Regions from separate parts of the Pantoea sp. SYBGC1 genome, predicted to be linked through region 3. Evidence: predicted binding sites of a transcription regulator. Region 3 holds the regulator's gene; each other region holds the start of a gene.

Region 1 (4,397 bases), on a different contig from region 3:
AGCGCTGCTGGAGAAACGTACCGGCAACATGATGCAGCCGCAGCTGGCGGAAAAAATCCGCAAGCGTACCGAGAAGCAGTTCCCGGAAGGCATCGTGCCCTCAGGCACTGACGCCCTGCGCTTTACGCTGGCCGCGCTGGCCTCAACCGGGCGCGATATCAACTGGGATATGAAGCGTCTTGAAGGCTATCGCAACTTCTGTAATAAGCTGTGGAACGCCAGCCGCTTTGTGCTGATGAATACCGAAGAGCAGGATTGCGGCCAGCAGGGTGGCGAATTGAAGCTGTCGCTGGCGGATCGCTGGATCCTGAGCGAGTTTAACCGCACGGTGAAAGCGTACCGTGAGGCGCTGGACAGCTATCGCTTCGATATCGCGGCCAATATTCTGTATGACTTCACCTGGAACCAGTTCTGCGACTGGTATCTGGAGCTGACCAAGCCGGTGATGAACAGCGGCAGCGAAGCGGAGCTGCGCGGCACGCGCAACACGCTGGTAACGGTGCTGGAAGCCCTGCTGCGTCTGGCACACCCGATTATTCCGTTTATTACGGAAACTATCTGGCAGCGCGTAAAAGTGCTGAAAAACATCGATCACGACACCATTATGCTGCAGCCGTTCCCGCAGTATGAGGTGGCGAATGAGGATGCAGCAGCGCAGGCTGATATCGAGTGGATGAAGCAGGCGATTGTGGCAGTGCGTAATATTCGTGCTGAGATGAACATTGCGCCGAGCAAGCCGCTGGATGTGCTGCTGCGCGACTGCTCCGCTGATGCACAGCGTCGCGTGGAAGAGAACCGCAACTTCCTCTCCCGTCTGGCGCGTCTCGCGAGCCTGACGATCCTGCCGGCGGGCGACAAAGGCCCGGTCTCTGTGACCAAGATCGTCGAGGGCGCAGAGCTGCTGATCCCGATGGCCGATCTGGTCAACAAAGAGGCGGAGCTGGAGCGTCTGGCAAAAGAGCTGCTGAAGCTGGATGTTGAGATTGAGAAGATCCAGACCAAGCTGGCGAACGAAGGCTTTGTGTCGCGCGCTCCGGAAGCGGTGGTCGCGAAAGAGCGCGAGCGCGTGGCGGAGATGGAGCAGTCAAAAGCAAAACTGATTGAACAGCAGGGCGTGATTGCGGCATTGTAATCGCTTAAGACCTGTTCGTTAACCGAAGCCGGGCTCTGCCCGGCTTTTTTATCACCGGAATTCTGCCATGAGCACCCTCACCTCACTGAATCTGCAGGTCCGCCCGATCTGCGCCGCGGACAACCTGCCGATTGCACAGGTGATCCGCACGGTGTCAGCCGAGTTTGGCCTGACCGCGGATAAAGGCTATACCGTCGCCGATCCTCAGCTTGATAGCCTGTTTGAACTCTACAGCGTCCCAGGTAGCGCCTACTGGATCGTGGAGCTGGAAGGCAGCGTCGTGGGCGGCGGCGGCATTGCGCCGCTGGCGTGCAGCGCGCCTGATATCTGCGAACTCCAGAAGATGTATTTTCTGCCGCAGGTGCGCGGGCTCGGTCTGGCGCGTGAACTGGCGCTGCGCGCGCTGGCGTTTGCGCAGGCGCAGGGGTTCCGCCGCTGCTATCTGGAGACCACCGCCAGCCTGACGCGGGCGATTGCGCTTTATGAAGCGCTGGGATTTACGCACATTGACCGCGCCATGGGCTGTACCGGTCACGTGGATTGCGAAGTGCGGATGCTTAAAATGCTGGCGTAAATGCCCGCACTCAGAATGCGGGCACGCCGCTGTGAAAGCGCAGTTCCGTATCCGGCTCGCCGATCAGGCGCGCTTCCGCTGCGCCGATCGCCTGCACGCGCGGTGTAATATCGCGCGGTGAGATCTGCGCTGCCAGCGCCAGGTAGTCCTGATAGTGACGCGCTTCTGAACGCAGCAGCGAGATATAGAACTTCTCCAGCTGCGCATCCAGATGTGGTGCCAGGCTGGCAAACCGTTCGCAGGAGCGCGCTTCAATATAGGCGCCGCAAATCAGTTTATCCACCAGCGTATCGGGCTCATGGGTGGTGACCTCCCGCAGCAGCCCTTTTGCGTAGCGGCTGGCGGTGATTTTGCGGTAAATCAGACCGCGCGCCTGCATGATCTCCCATACCTGATAAAAGTGGTGCAGTTCCTCTTTGATTAGCAGCACCATCTTCTCCACCATCTCATCCGCCCACGGCAGTTCGTTGCGCACGATAACGCTTTTGGTCAGGTTTTTATGCGCATTGATGAAGTCGCTGCTGTGCGCTTCGCCAAAGACAAACGCCTCATAAGGTTCGAGCCACGCCAGAATCGCCTCGCCGCTCGGTTTATCCGCCACATATTTACGGATCAGCCATACGGCGGTCTGCGCCGCTTTCAGCTCACATACCATGTGATCGGTCAGCAACAGCGTGAGGTTTTCCGGCTTGCGCGCCTCTGCGATCCACGCCTCAGGTGTGCGGCAGTGCAGGAACTGGTGAATAGGTGCTAATAGCGGGGCGTAATTCATCGGTGGTCTTTACGGGCAGGTAAGTAAAACGGGCAGCGTGCGCCGCCCGGTACGATCAGTGACGGACGCCGTTATCCTCGCCGTCATCATCCATCTCTTCATCTTCGTCTTCGTCATCTTCCGCGTTGGGATCTTCGAAGTAGGTGCCCCAGCCGTCATAATCGACGTTATATTTGCCCACCAGGTTCACCAGCTGCTCAACCTGCGCATCGATCAGTTCAGGTTTCAGCGCGGATTCGCTGAGGATATCCACACACATTACCGTGGTGCCATCTTCCAGCTCCAGCTCTTCCGGCTCGGTGACTTCATAGCCCAGCTTAAACGCATCAACTGCCGCTTTTTCCAGCGAGTCGAAGTTGTTGCAGGAGAGATGATGTTCAATGGTGTAGAGCGCGTCCGGATCGCTTCCGTCATCCAGCAGCTCTTCGATGATCAGACGCGTCTCTTCGCGCTGTTCTTCCAGCAATGCTTCGTATGCCATGGGTGAGTCCTCAAAATGGTGGCAGTGAATGCAATTATTTTCCCATACTGCCTCGCGCGCCACTACACAAAACAGAAAGTTTATTTGCGCCGGGCTTGAAAATGAATATTCATACCATTAAATTGAATTTTAATTCATTATTAAGCAGCTTACGGAGCAAAGCATGAGCCAGTTATATTCGAAACATTTCCTGCGGTTGCTGGATTTTACTCCGGCAGAGATCGCCAGCCTGCTGTCGCTGGCCGCTGAATTGAAGCAGGCCAAAAAAAGCGGCAGTGAACCGCGCTACCTTACCGGCAAAAATATTGCGCTCATCTTCGAAAAAGACTCGACCCGTACCCGATGCTCTTTCGAAGTTGCCGCTTACGATCAGGGTGCAAACGTGACCTATCTCGGGCCAGGCGGCAGTCAGATTGGTCATAAAGAGTCGATGAAAGACACCGCCCGGGTGCTGGGACGCTTCTATGACGGTATTCAGTATCGCGGCTATGGTCAGGCATTGGTGGAAACCCTGGCTGAACACGCCGGTGTGCCGGTGTGGAACGGTCTGACCGATGAGTTTCACCCTACGCAGCTGCTGGCCGATCTGCTTACGATGCAGGAGCAGCTGCCGGGCAAAGCGCTGAGCGACATGACGCTGGTGTATGTGGGCGACGCGCGCAATAACATGGGCAACAGCATGCTGGAGGCCGCCGCGCTGACGGGGCTCGATTTGCGTCTGGTAGCGCCTGAGGCGTGCTGGCCGGAAAGCGGGCTGGTAGAGACGTGCCGGGCCGCGGCGGCGCAAACCGGCGGCAAAATTACGCTGACGGAGAATATCGCCGAAGGCGTACAGGGCGCAGACTTTATCTATACTGACGTCTGGGTCTCAATGGGCGAGGCGAAATCGGTGTGGGAAGAGCGTATCGCTCTGCTGCGCCCCTATCAGGTTAACAGCGCGATGCTGGCGCTGACCGGTAATCCGCAGGTGAAGTTTCTGCACTGCCTGCCCGCTTTTCACGATGACAAAACCACGCTGGGCCAGCAGCTGGCGGCGCAGTACGGGCTGGAAGAGGGAATGGAAGTCAGCGACGAGGTATTTGAGTCGGCGCACAGCGTCGTATTCGATCAGGCGGAAAATCGCATGCACACCATCAAAGCGGTGATGGTGGCTACGCTGGCTCAGCGCTGATTAACGCCAGGCAAACGTTTACTTAGCGCTTGCTGCCCGCCCGCGAATGCGTATAATGCGCCACAATTTGCCGGAGGAAATATGCCACAGCGCCAGCCACATTTTGCCGCTCCCGTCCGCCTGAACGCAGGCGGCACCGCTGTTTCTTTCCGCTATTCACCGATCGTAATAAAGCCCCTGTAAAGGGGCTTTTTTTTGTCCGCTATCCGGCAGCATTGAGGAGAAAGCTATGGCTAACCCGCTATATCGCAAACACATCATTTCCAT
Region 2 (4,397 bases), on a different contig from region 3:
ACCGCCATCACGCGCGCCCGCAGGCAGCTGACGCTCTACAGTGATGAAAACATTTTCCGTCGCGCAGTGCAGCTGCGCACGCAGCGCCGCAGCGGCCTGCTCTCACGGCTTGGTGCGACGTCTGACGCGTAAAGCCTTATACAGGATAATGTGGCCAGGGCAGGGCGCCATAAATGGCGCCCCTACGAAAATATCACCGGCCCGTAGGGGCCGCATTAATGCGGCCCTGGGGAGAATAACGCGGCCCGGAATTTCATGCGCGGCCAGGGCGCCATAAATGGCGCCCCTGCGAAAAAACGCCACCGTCCCGTAGGGGCCGCATTAATGCGGCCCTGGGGAGAATAACGCAGTCCGGAATTTCACACGCGGCCAGGGCGCCATAAATGGCGCCCCTACAGGATCACGTAGGGGCCGCATTAATGCGGCCCTGGGGGGAATAACGCAGCCCGGAAATTCCCGCGCGGCCAGGGCCCCATAAATGGCGCCCCTACAGAATCACGTAGGGGCCCCATAAATGGCGCCCCTACAGAATCACGTAGGGGCCGCATTAATGCGGCCCTGAGGGGGGGAATAACGCGATTCGGAATTTCACACGCGGCCAGGGCGCCATAAATGGCGCCCCCACAGGATCACGTAGGGGCCGCATTAATGCGGCCCGGGAATATCGTGGATTATTTTAAATCTGCCATCAGCACCTTTGAACGACGCTGATAGTTATACATCTGCTGCTTGCTCTCTGGCAGCGACTCAATATCTACTGGCGTAAAACCCCGCTCCTGAAACCAGTGAATGCTGCGGGTGGTGAGCACAAACAGCTTTTTCAGCCCCATCTGCCGCGCCTGTAGCGCTACGCGATCCAGCAGCAGCTCGCCGCGCGATGAGCTGCGATAGTCGGGATGTACTGCCACACACGCCATTTCGCCAATCTGCTCATCCGGGAACGGGTAGAGCGCGGCACAGGCGATAGTCATATTATCGCGCTGGATGATGGTAAACTTATCGATCTCCATCTCCAGCTGTTCACGCGAGCGCCGTACCAGAATACCCTGCTGCTCCAGCGGACGGATCAGCTCCAGAATGCCGCCAATATCGTTGATGTTGGCGCGACGGATCTGCTCGGCAGACTCCATAACAATCTGCGTACCGATACCGTCGCGTGAGAAGAGCTCCTGCAGCAGTGCGCCATCCTCCTGATAGCTGATCAGATGGCTGCGGCGCACGCCGCTGCGACACGCTTTCACCGCGCCGCGCAGAAAACGCACCGTACCGGACAGAAAATCGCCGTCGCTCTCCATCTCATCAATGCGCGCCTGCGCATCGCCGGGAAACAGCTCTGAAATAATTGTGCCGGCGCGATCGGTCACGCCCTGCTCGGAGCAGAAGCCAATCATCTTCTCTGCCTTGAGCTTGATGGCGAGCTGCGTGGCAACCTCTTCTGAGGTGAGATTAAAGCTTTCGCCGGTTACAGAGACGGCGACCGGACCCAGCAGTACAATCGCATTATTATCCAGCTGACGGTGAATCGCCTCTTCATCAATACGGCGAATGCGTCCGCTGTGGCAGTAGTCAACGCCATCATCCACGCCCAGCGGCTGGGCAATGATAAAGTTACCGCTGACGACATTAATATGCGCGCCCTGCAGCGGCGTGTTGTTAAGACTCATCGAAAGGCGGGCGGTGATATCAAGCTGCAGACGACCTGCCGCCTGCTTTACCAGCTCCAGCGATTGCGCATCGGTCACGCGGGTGTGTTTGTGATAGAGAGGCTCCAGCTGCTGCTGCGCCATGCTGGCATCAATCTGCGGACGTGCGCCATAGACCACCACCAGACGGATGCCCAGGCTATGCAGCAGGCCAATATCGTTAACGATACTGGAGAAGTTTTCATGCTCAATGGCTTCGCCGCCCAGCATGATGACAAACGTCTTGTCGCGATGGGCATTAATATAGGGAACGGTATGGCGAAAACCCTGAACCAGCTCGGTACTGCGTTCCTTCACGGTGCACCCTCTGTGAATGGTTATTCGTAATTAGTGTATTTTTATTCTGTTTTTCGCCGTATTGCAAGCGTTGCGCCTGACGTTACTTTACGATTTTTCAGATGCATCCGTTGATAACAGCCTGCATTATCTGGCTTTTCCGACGAGACAAGCGTTGCCAGATTGGATAAAGTTTTCGCTTTCTGAGCGTCAGCTGACGCAGATTTATCTATAAAACAGTAGTTGGAGTAGCATGTCCCAGGCTTTTTCCCGAAGACGGTTATTACAAGGTGCCGGTGCGCTATGGCTACTTAGCGTAACGCGTACCGGGCTGGCAGCGAGTCAGCACATTGTTGCGGTACGCATCTGGCCTTCATCAACGTACTCCCGCGTCACGCTGGAGTCGAATATCCCGCTGCACTACAAGCAGTTTGCGCTGAGCAATCCGGAACGTCTGGTCATTGATATCAAGAACCTGCATATTAATCCGGCACTGAAAGGCATCAATAAGCTGGTGCGCACAGACGATCCCTTTATCAAAACGGCACGGGTCGGGCAGTTTGATCCGCACACGGTGCGGATTGTGCTGGAGCTGAAGCGTAACGTCGCACCAAAAACCTTTACCCTGGCGCCCGTGGCCGGTATCAAAAACCGGCTGGTGGTGGATCTGTATCCCAGTCAGGCATCGCACGCCGACGATCCGCTGCTGGCGCTGCTCAATGATTACAACAAAGGCGATCTGGAGCGCGATCAGCCTGCGCAGGCACCGTTGCCGGGTAAGGCGGGACGCGATCGTCCGATCATTATCATGATCGACCCCGGGCACGGCGGCGAAGATCCCGGTGCGCACGGCAAATACAAAACGCGTGAAAAGGATATTGTGCTGAAGATTGGTCGCTACCTGCGGGCATTGATCGATAAAGAGCACAATATGAAAGCCTACATGACGCGTAATGAAGATGTGTTTATTCCGCTGCGCGTGCGGGTGGCCAAAGCGCGCAAGCAGCGTGCCGATCTGTTTGTTTCTATTCATGCCGATGCGTTTACCAGCCGGGCAGCGCGTGGCTCTTCGGTATTCGCGCTCTCCACGCGCGGTGCGACCTCTGCCGCAGCCCGTTTCCTGGCACAGACGCAGAACGAGGCCGATCTGATTGGCGGCGTCAGCATGAGCGGCGATCGCTATCTCGACCACACGATGTTCGATATGGTTCAGCGTCAGACCATCAGCGACAGCCTGAAGTTTGGCAAAGAGGTGCTGGCGCGCATGGGGCGCATCAATCATCTGCATAAGCGTACGGTTGATCAGGCGGGTTTTGCCGTGCTGAAAGCGCCCGATATCCCGTCAATTCTGGTTGAGACGGCGTTTATCAGTAACGTGGAGGAGGAGCGCAAGCTGCGCACCGCACGCTATCAGCATCAGGTGGCCGAAGCGATTTTTCACGGTATCAAAGCCTATTTTGATAAAGGCGGCGTGCTGGCACGGCGTTAAGGGCAGGGCGGCAGCGATGCCGCTTTTTTTCCGGCGGCAGAAACAAAAAAACACCCGTTAAGGTGTTTTATGTTTCTTCAGAAGAAGTGGTTGCGGGGGCCGGATTCGAACCGACGACCTTCGGGTTATGAGCCCGACGAGCTACCAGGCTGCTCCACCCCGCGTCCGTCTGTCGCACTGAGCGACGTTTCACATTGTATTCTTCTTAAGACAATTGGTTGCGGAGGCCGGATTTGAACCGACGACCTTCGGGTTATGAGCCCGACGAGCTACCAGGCTGCTCCACCCCGCGTCCGTCTGTCGCCTGAGCGACACTTCATATTGTCTCTTCACTAAGAAGAATTGGTTGCGGGGGCCGGATTTGAACCGACGACCTTCGGGTTATGAGCCCGACGAGCTACCAGGCTGCTCCACCCCGCGTCCGTGGATGCGCACTATACACCTGGCGCGTGACGATGCAACCCCTTTTTGCGCTTAACGGGTGAAATCCATAAGCAGTTGCTGAATAATGTCGCATCCGGATGAAAAAATGCACAGATGTGAAGGCGATGGCGGGTGGCAGATTTCATTATGACCAGGGCTTTGCTATCGTCGCCGGGCGAACAACCGACAACAAGAGAGAGTCATGAACGGACACCGGGTAAAGTATGCACTCACTGGCGCATTTCTGGCGCTATTAGCAGGTTGTAGCTCGAAGCCGACCGATCGCGGTCAGCAATATATTGATGGCAAGCTGGAGCAACCGCTCGGGCTGGTTAATGAGCCTAATGCCAAAGGGCGTCCGGTTAACGGGCAGGATTTCGGCCTGCAGGTGCAGCAGATTCAGTCCGCCTCATCGCGTCTGTTCAGCCGTAATAATGACACCTACAGCGCTATCCAGAACTGGCTTCTTTCGGGTGCAGATACGCGTCAGCTGCGTCAGTTTGGCC
Region 3 (4,397 bases):
AAAAAGTTGAAGAGCATGTGCAGGATGCGGTGCGTAAAGGTGGCCGAATCGTCACCGGTGGCGAACGGCATGCGCTGGGAGGCAATTTCTGGCAGCCCACGGTCATTGCCGAAGCGCAGGAGAGCATGATGCTGGCGCAGGAGGAGACATTTGGTCCGGTTGCGGCCTGCTTCCGCTTCAGCAGCGAAGAGGAGGTAATCGAGCGGGCGAATGATACCGAATTTGGTCTGGCTGCCTACTTCTATACGCAGAATCTGCAGCGGGTGTTCCGCGTCGCTGCCGCGCTGGAAGCGGGGATGATCGGTATCAATGAGTGCGCGGTCTCTACTGAGGTGGCGCCGTTTGGCGGGATCAAAGAATCAGGTCTGGGACGTGAAGGCTCAGTGCTGGGTATTGAAGAGTACCTGGAAGTCAAAGCGCTGCATCTGGGCGGTCTCTCTTAGCAGGAGGATACAGCATGCGAACCGAGCGTTTCGATTTTGATGAAATTGTCGATCAGGCCCACTTCTATAGTCAGTTTGGCGAGCGTTTTATGCTGAACGAGGCCGCTATTCGCGATCCGGACGATCTCTGGCGGGTGATGAGCGGTAAACAGCTTCCGCTGCCGCTGGAAATTGTCTTCGTTAATCTGGGGAGAGGGCAGAAACGCCGGTATAGCGCACTGATCCTGCTATTTGAAAAGGCAGAAGAGGAGCTGGAGGGCCAGCTCCGCTTTACCGCTCAGTAATACAACCCAAAAAGGGCCCCGCAAAGCGGGGCCAAAGGGTTCGTCAGGGGTGACGAGGAATTACTTATAGAGTTCGGCGGTCACGTGATAGCTGTCGCCGGTACGTGCTTCGATAACGCGGTAAGCGCTGGCACCCTGCGCATCAGCCTTCTGAGAAAGCTGTTCGCGATAATCCATTGGTGAACCGCCGGTACCGCTGATTGAGATGGTGCTGCCAGCAGGCTGCAGATTTTGTGCTGATTCACTGGTAACCAGTTGAGCCGCAGAAGCGCCAAAGGCAAACAGAGAGAGCAGGCCAGCCGTTGCAAGAGTTGTTTTGATTTTCATGATGTATCTCCTCGTTAGCATCAACAACCTGCAGCTACACCAGAGTAAGCGGGTCGTCGATTAGCATCGGCGTTATATCACGCCGGTTGACAGTTATTTATAGAGTTCAGCTGTAGCGTGGTACGTGTTGTCGTTATAAGCCTCGATAACACGATACGCTTTTGCGCCCTGCGCATCGGCTTTCGCATTCAGCTGCTGGTGGATATCCATTGGCGAGCCGCCTACGCCGCTGACGCTGATGGTGCCGGCCGACTGCAGGTTCGCTGCCTGATCGGCAGAAATAGAATCTGCTGCAGAAGCGCCAAATGAGAGTGCAGAGAGAATGCTCAGGGTGGCGATAGCCGCTTTAACGTTCATGGTATTTTCCTCGTCTGTGATTTTTATCTTTTTAGTTAGTGTGATTTGCGTCACGAAAAGAAGTATAGATCTAATCACGCAGGAAATTAATACTTCGCTAATAATGTTTCGTTGTTATCCTTTATCCTTATGCCACCTTTTTATAACGTTAAGTTATTAAAATCGGCTATTTTTCATCCGCCATGCTCTTTTTTTTCGCAAAAACAGTGATCTGCGTCAAATTAACTTTTCGTGCCAAAGTTTATGGTCAATGCCGCTGCATGCTGGCGAGAAAATCAGTTAAAACGGGTGAAAGAGTGGTTGCAGGCAGGAGAATATATGGCTGAGTGTGACAAGAGCTTAAAGGTCCGACCTATATCAGCAGGCCTGATAACCTTTAGCGATAAAGGCGGGATGGAGTAACAGAAGATATCAGGTATCTGAACGCCAGAAGGTGCCGGCAGACTGGCCGCCGGCAGAGAAGTGCTACAGCTCCTGCTCAAACAGCACCAGTACCGCGTCATAGAGCTGCTTGACGGTAAAAGCGCGCGCCGGGGTGATGAAAATGGTGTCATCGCCGGCGATAGTACCCAGAATTCCTTCCGCTTTGCCGAGGGAATCGAGCAGGCGGGCAATTAGTTGCGCGGCGCCCGGACTGGTATGAATCACAACCAGCGCTTCATTGTAATCGATATCCAGCACCAGGTTTTTCAGCGGGCTGGTAGCGGTAGGGACACCCAGTTCAGCGGGCAGGCAGTAGACCATCTCCATTTTTGCGTTGCGCGTGCGCACGGCGCCAAACTTTGTCAGCATGCGGGAGACTTTTGACTGATTGATATTTTCAAAGCCATCTTCCTGCAGCGCCTGCACGATTTCGCCCTGAGAGCTGAATTTTTCTTCTTTAAGCAAGGCTTTGAATGCCTTGATAAGGTCGTCTTGTTTTGAAGGATTACGCATAAGCTACCAATGAATGAGAGGCGCAGCAGGCAACAAGCCTGCAGCTGATAAATTATTATGCATTTAGATGAATTTTTATGCAATGCGTCAGCAGAGACTTTCGCCATACGTCCGCGCGGGACGGGCATTCTAGCAGAAACTGGCTACGCACCAAAATCGCGCGCTGACGCGCAAAGCAGAGGTTGCAAAGTTGTTATACTATTGACGTGGTAACAACCAGATCGACGATCAAAGCCGTATATCTCTGCTGGCTGCGATAAGATCATTCAGGCGCTTCTGAAACAGAGCGGTATCGGAAGCGGATAGCAGCAGGCTGCCTGTGCGCAACGGCTATGTCGCTATCGCCTGAGATGTTGACTAAACTCGTAAGCTGATGGATTTCTGGCATATCTTTGCCCCATCTTAATAAGGAGTTCAGGATGAAAGTTGCCGTTCTCGGAGCCGCTGGCGGTATTGGCCAGGCGCTGGCTCTGCTGCTCAAAACGCAGTTACCCGCGGGTTCCGCCCTCTCTCTCTATGATATTGCACCGGTCACGCCTGGCGTGGCGGTCGATCTCAGCCATATCCCTACCGCTGTGACGGTTGAAGGTTTCAGCGGTGAAGATGCCACCCCGGCGTTAAAAGGAGCCGACGTGGTTCTGATTTCTGCCGGGGTAGCGCGTAAGCCCGGCATGGATCGCGCGGATTTGTTTAACGTTAACGCGGGCATTGTCCGCAACCTGATCGCGCAGGTAGCCAGCACGGCACCCAAAGCGCTGATTGGCGTCATTACCAATCCGGTTAATACCACCGTGGCGATCGCCGCAGAGGTGCTGAAAAAAGCTGGCGTTTACGATAAAAACCGGCTGTTTGGCGTCTCCACGCTGGATGTCATTCGTGCCAATACCTTTGTCGCCGCGCTCAAGGGTAAACAGCCAGGAGAAGTAGAGGTGCCGGTAGTGGGCGGCCACTCTGGCGTGACCATTCTGCCGCTGCTGTCGCAGGTGCCGGGCGTCAGCTTCAGCGAGCAGGAGATCGCCGATCTTACAAAGCGTATTCAGAACGCCGGCACCGAAGTGGTGGAAGCCAAAGCGGGTGGCGGATCGGCGACTCTCTCAATGGGGCAGGCCGCCGCACGCTTTGGCCTGTCGCTGATCCGTGCGCTGCAGGGTGAGGCCAACGTAGTTGAATGCGCCTATGTTGAAGGCGACGGTGAGTATGCGCGCTTTTTCTCTCAGCCGCTGCTGCTGGGGAAAAACGGGATTGCCGAACGTCGCCCGCTCGGCACGCTGAGCGAATTTGAACAGCAGGCGCTGCACGGTATGCTGGAGACGCTGAAAAAAGATATTGCGCAGGGTGAAGAGTTTGTGAAGCAGTAAATCCTGTTACGCAGTGTGAAACGCCCGGCTTCAGCCGGGCGTTTTTATTACAGTCCGCCAGATTTGAAGGTCTGCGTCGCCGCCGTGCCATTGCCGGCAAGCGTTTTGCGTCCCAGCGTTTCCATACGTACCTGGAAGGGCGGGAAAGGCATCTCAATATTGTGCTCCGCAAAGCCCCGCAGGATGAGCTGATGCAGCTCATGCCGTAGCGGCATGCGATGGCCCATCTCTGCCGCATGCACGCGCAGCTCAAAGAGCTGAATACCCTGCTGCAGGTCCACCAGGTAAACTTCCGGCGGCGGCATATCCAGCACGTAGGTGCAGCGCTCGGCCGCCTGTTTCAGTATGGTGGTAGCTTCTTCACTGTTTACGCGCGCCGGCGCCGGAATCGTCAGCACCACACGCGTAACGGAATCTGACAAAGACCAGTTCACGAACTGCTCGGTAATAAACGCTTTATTGGGCACGATAATCTCTTTGCGGTCCCAGTCGGTAATAGTAGTCGCGCGGGTGTTAATACGCGTGATACTGCCGGTTAGATCGCGAATGGTGACGGTATCGCCGATGCGGATCGGTTTTTCAAACAGGATAATCAGGCCGGAGATAAAGTTGGCAAAAATTTCCTGCAGGCCAAATCCGAGCCCAAGACCCAGCGCAGCGACCAGCCACTGCAGCTTTGACCACTCCACGCC

Evidence for each region. The regulator ArgR, encoded in region 3, controls arginine synthesis, uptake and breakdown. The targets are predictions, from matches to a motif close to ANTGAATAAAAATACANT.
Region 1: a site for ArgR is predicted at 3,081-3,098, ahead of argF (ornithine carbamoyltransferase). Genes of this name have one in related genera too.
Region 2: a site for ArgR is predicted at 2,033-2,050, ahead of argA (amino-acid N-acetyltransferase). Genes of this name have one in related genera too.

What each region holds. Positions count from the first base shown of each region.
Region 1 covers NZ_JBXUNM010000004.1:243,301-247,697, forward strand. Annotated here, with positions in the region: gene AC2CF9_RS10130 (valine--tRNA ligase) at 1-1,132, shown strand, start outside; gene AC2CF9_RS10135 (GNAT family N-acetyltransferase) at 1,200-1,706, shown strand; gene miaE (tRNA isopentenyl-2-thiomethyl-A-37 hydroxylase MiaE) at 1,717-2,478, opposite strand; gene rraB (ribonuclease E inhibitor RraB) at 2,534-2,959, opposite strand; gene argF (ornithine carbamoyltransferase) at 3,123-4,130, shown strand; gene pyrB (aspartate carbamoyltransferase) at 4,360-4,397, shown strand, end outside.
Region 2 covers NZ_JBXUNM010000012.1:89,514-93,910, reverse strand. Annotated here, with positions in the region: gene recD (exodeoxyribonuclease V subunit alpha) at 1-132, shown strand, start outside; gene argA (amino-acid N-acetyltransferase) at 672-2,000, opposite strand; gene amiC (N-acetylmuramoyl-L-alanine amidase AmiC) at 2,233-3,468, shown strand; tRNA gene AC2CF9_RS16560 (tRNA-Met) at 3,556-3,632, opposite strand; tRNA gene AC2CF9_RS16555 (tRNA-Met) at 3,684-3,760, opposite strand; tRNA gene AC2CF9_RS16550 (tRNA-Met) at 3,812-3,888, opposite strand; gene mltA (murein transglycosylase A) at 4,094-4,397, shown strand, end outside.
Region 3 covers NZ_JBXUNM010000015.1:30,798-35,194, forward strand. Annotated here, with positions in the region: gene AC2CF9_RS17500 (NAD-dependent succinate-semialdehyde dehydrogenase) at 1-443, shown strand, start outside; gene AC2CF9_RS17505 (barstar family protein) at 458-727, shown strand; gene yhcN (peroxide/acid stress response protein YhcN) at 788-1,054, opposite strand; gene yhcN (peroxide/acid stress response protein YhcN) at 1,148-1,411, opposite strand; gene argR (transcriptional regulator ArgR) at 1,877-2,347, opposite strand; gene mdh (malate dehydrogenase) at 2,767-3,705, shown strand; gene mscM (miniconductance mechanosensitive channel MscM) at 3,753-4,397, opposite strand, start outside.